Regions from separate parts of the Alicyclobacillus fodiniaquatilis genome, predicted to be linked through region 1. Evidence: riboswitches for the same ligand, from Rfam matches in the RefSeq annotation. Region 1 holds a riboswitch; the other holds the start of a gene.

Evidence for each region. A riboswitch is a leader RNA that binds a small molecule or an ion and turns the genes downstream of it on or off. The one in region 1 is predicted to bind cyclic di-GMP.
Region 2: another riboswitch for cyclic di-GMP. It lies ahead of ACFSB2_RS05230 (helix-turn-helix domain-containing protein); the one in region 1 lies ahead of folE (GTP cyclohydrolase I FolE).

The regions. Positions count from the first base shown of each region.
Region 1 is NZ_JBHUCX010000073.1:40,358-42,560, forward strand. It holds gene ACFSB2_RS18080 (flagellar assembly protein A) at 1-338, shown strand, start outside; gene ACFSB2_RS18085 (STAS domain-containing protein) at 355-654, shown strand; cyclic di-GMP riboswitch class I at 685-767, shown strand; gene folE (GTP cyclohydrolase I FolE) at 843-1,403, shown strand; gene ACFSB2_RS18095 (6-carboxytetrahydropterin synthase) at 1,420-2,203, shown strand, end outside.
Region 2 is NZ_JBHUCX010000017.1:16,383-18,585, forward strand. It holds gene ACFSB2_RS05220 (PcfJ domain-containing protein) at 1-13, opposite strand, end outside; gene ACFSB2_RS05225 (hypothetical protein) at 27-368, opposite strand; cyclic di-GMP riboswitch class I at 915-1,000, shown strand; gene ACFSB2_RS05230 (helix-turn-helix domain-containing protein) at 1,231-2,203, shown strand, end outside.

The DNA of each region.
Region 1 (2,203 bases):
AGAGCTTGACCAACAGCACCATCAAGTCGGCTTGGGATGTGAACGTCGAGCGCTTTTGCTATGGTTCTGACATCTATTGCAAGGGTGGGTTTCAAGTCCAGGGCATTTTGCGAGGCGGGCGCGTGCAAGCGGGCAATTTCATAGAGGCAAAGGAGATTGGATCGAATAGCGGGAGCAGGACAGAGGTTTGGCTAACCAATGATGAAGGATACATTCAAGCGGATACGATAGGTACGGATACGGTGATTAAGATATCGAAGCTAGCCAAAAAGCTGATCAATGAAGAGATGGATGTGCGTATCAGGGTCGATGATCACGGTGATTTGATCCTAAGGTAAAAAGGAGAATAGCGGGATGTTTGAACTTCGGACGAATTTGGAAGACGAAACGATAAAACTGATGTTGGTGGGCGCCTTGGATATGAACGGCGTGGATATTTTCGAAGATGAAATGTCCAAAATTGAGTTCCAGAATGTGCGAAAAGTTTACATTGATTTTACAGGTGTTGATTTTATTGATTCCACGGGCATTGGTTCGATTGTGAACTCACTTCATTTGTTTGGGCGTCAAGGCGTAGATTACGAACTTTTACACGTCAGCGATGAAATTCAAGAGGTGTTTGCCATCATCGGTTTGGAAGATATTCTAAGCTAAATCAATTTTGAGCTAAATAAATATAGACCTTTTGTTCAATCGTAAACCCGTTGAAAGGCGGGGACACAAAGCCACGGGCCTAAAGCACACGCTATGGCAGCCGGGTTGCCGAAAAGGGACGGAGTCAATCCACCTTTCCGGGGTGGATTTTTTACATTGGGTGGGAGAGATGGATATTGTCAACGATAATGAGTCAGCAAGAAGCGCTAATAGAAAACATTCGTTCAATCCTTGCGTTGATCGGTGAAAATCCGGAACGTGAAGGGTTGCTGGAAACGCCAAAACGTGTCGCGAAGATGTACGCCGAAGTATTTTCGGGCGTTGGGATAGAGCCCGAAACTGCACTGACGACCACTTTTGAAGAAGTGTATGAGGGCATGGTCGTCGTCAAAGACATTGATTACTACACGTTTTGTGAGCACCATCTCATTCCTTTCTATGGAAAGGCCCACATTGGTTATATCCCGGATGGGCGTGTGGTTGGATTGAGCAAATTTGCTCGATTGGTTGAGCTTGTCTCCAAACGTCCACAGGTGCAGGAACGTATGACACAGCAGATTGCAACCGCAGTGATGAATGTGCTCAAACCGCGAGGCGTGATTGTGACATTGGAGGGCACGCACTTGTGCATGTGCGCGCGCGGTGTGAAAAAACCTGGCAGTCGAACGGTGACAACTGTGAAACAGGGGAGCTTTGCCGAGCGTGATTCGTTGGTCCGCGAATTTGAACAGGCCCTCGTTCGAAATTGAGGAAGGTGGGAACAGCATGATTTATATTTCCCGACGGATCGAGTTTTCCGCTGCCCATATGTATTGGGTCAATACATGGAGCGACGAGGAAAATCGCCGAGTATTCGGCGCCTGTAGCAACCTAAACGGACATGGTCACGATTACGCGCTGGAAGTAACGGTGCGTGGAGAACTAAATGCGCAATCGGGGATTGTGGTGAACATCGTGGATGTCGATAGAATCGCGAAAAAGTTTATCAGCGCCAAAATCGATGGGAAGTTCTTGAATCGCGAAAACGACTATTTCCAAAACCACATGCCGACCACTGAAAACCTAGTGTCATATATTTGGGAATCATTGGACAAGGCATTTCCTGATTGCGAGTTATATAAGGTTCGCTTGCATGAGAATCCCTTCTTATATTCGGAAAAGGAGCTTGGTTCAATGATTCAGTTGACGAGAAAATACCATTTCAGTGCAGCACACCGACTGCACAGCGACCGATTGTCCGATGAAGAGAATATCAAGATCTTTGGAAAATGCAACAATCCGAATGGGCATGGTCATAACTATCGGCTGGAGGTGACAGTCAGGGGCAAAATCAATCCAGTCACGGGGATGATTGTAAATTTAGCAGAGTTGGACGCAGTGGTTGAGCGTATCGTCTTGAATCGATTTGATCATAAACACTTGAATTTGGATGTGGATGAATTTAAAGATTCAAATCCGACTTCCGAGATGGTTGCGATGGTCATTTGGAATCTCCTTTATGAACATGTGCCAAATATATATAAGATTGGACTCTGGGAGACGGAAAAAA
Region 2 (2,203 bases), on a different contig from region 1:
TATCTGTTACCATGCTTTTACCTCCGTTAAAATAGTGACGTCTGAGTAAACTCTTTAGCATCAAAAAAGGAGACTGATGGAATTGTTGTCTTTGCTACATTCGGTTTTTCTCTGAAATAATCAAGAACTATCGAAAACCCTTCTGAGTCAGTCAGTACTGCGCAATTTCCCTGACGCTTTTCTTCGGCAATTTTCCGCATTGCTTCCAAACTTTTAGAGATTGTCTTACCTTCTAACGAAAAGTGTTCTGCTTCTGACGGATTTTTTTCCAAATGGCTAATCAAAAATTGACCTACCACTTGGATATAAGAACTGCTCTTATTGGCCTCCATTTCAGTTCTAAAGTTTAAAATGATTTGTTCTTGCATCGATTTTCCCTCCTTTGAGGAACAGGAACCTGGCGAATTACTGCCCTCAGTGATACTATTATTATATTCCCTTTAAAGGGAATTGTCAAGAAAAAGCCCGTCATATCAACGAATTCAGAAGGAAGTCACGTGTTGTCAATGGGTCGTGGAATACCGCACTGACAGTAATTTTCTGTCAGGAGGATATGCCGCGAAAGCCCATTGACAGCAAGGCTAAGATTCTCCATGCTCTCGGTCTGTCCAACAACTCTGTTGTTGGACCTGCCATGCGGCGAGCTACAGGGGTATATAGGGGATTGGTCCCCTATAGAGCCCTTTAGGGCGGTGGGGGAACATATTTAGAATTGCCAATGCAACCTTTGTGGTGAATACCGAACGCGTAGAGTACTAAGCGGTTGATAATCTACTTCTTTGAAGATGTTTTTGAGATATTTTGGTCAAAAATTTTTCACATATAAGTAAATCGTGGTACTATTGTCTTATTCCATATCAAATATTGTCGAATTTTGACGACTAGGGGGCGATTTTACTCTAAATTTAAGATCATCGTTAGTGGGGCAAACCAGTGGAAACACTGGGACGCAAAGCCATGGGTCTACGGACATTTTGTCTACGACTGCCAGGTTGCCGAAGCCCTCATGGGCCTTTTTTATTTTTTCAGGTATTATCAACCCACACCAGGTGTTGGTACTGCCAAAGGTGATAATGGAGAGCTCGAAAATACGATGAGTGCCAATGTAGCCGACAAAAAGAACATTCCAAATATTTTGCGCATAAGTATCACACCTTCCCAAGGCAATGATACTACAACCTAAAATTGTCCCGCACGAGACTATTTGGGGAGCGCGAGGGGATACGCCGGGTGATCGGGCAGAAAATTAAACAGCTACGTCTAGAAATGGGGATTTCACAGGAAAAACTAATTCACGGTTTGTTTGATAGAACGTATCTTAGCCAAATTGAGCGCGGACTAAAGGTACCTCCACGTGAGACATTAGAGAAACTTGCAGAACGTCTTGGTATACCTGTCCATGAATTAACTGAGTACAGTGAGACCACTGAGCGTATTTCAACAATGTTGAGTTCGGCTCGTGAAACCAAGAATTTGGCTACGATACGAGAAGCTTGGGAGACAGCATTAAAGGTACAATCAATTGAACAGATGGGTGAATGCGTTCTGGCTTGGGCAAGTATCGCTGCAGAACAAGATGCTACTTCAGTTGACCTCCTCGATGCCATCAATCACGTTTTGATGCTGATGAGCAATACAGCTGGTCCGGAGTCATCGTTGGTGCTTCAGATTCTGATGATAAGGGCAAACACATACTATTACTTGGGGATGTTTGACCAAGCTGTTTGGGCTTACCGCAGCCTAGAAATTCGTCATCCACCTGATGAACTATTAGGACGGGTGAAAGTGAGCTTAGGAAGCTCGTTAATGGCTCTTATGCGTTATGAAGAGGCGCTACAACAATTTTCAGAGGCACTTATCGTTGTTGACATTACAGACCTAACGCGGGCGCGAGCTCACCAAGGCGTTGGAGGATGTAGCAGGTATTTACGTCTATGGGAGCAGGCTATACAACATTTGGAGAAAGCCTGTGTACTATTTGCCGGACTAGAAGAGGAATATCGGTATGTTTTAACAAGACATTCACTTGGAATTCTTTTACTTGATAAGTTCGAATTTGATAAAGCACGAACCATCTTTGCTGAAGTTCAGACGTTTTACATAGCACACGAGATGAGCTTACATCTCGCTGAACTATACGAGGAAATGGCACGTATCGAGTTTTATAAAAAGAACTATCAGCGAGGGAATACTTGGTGTAATC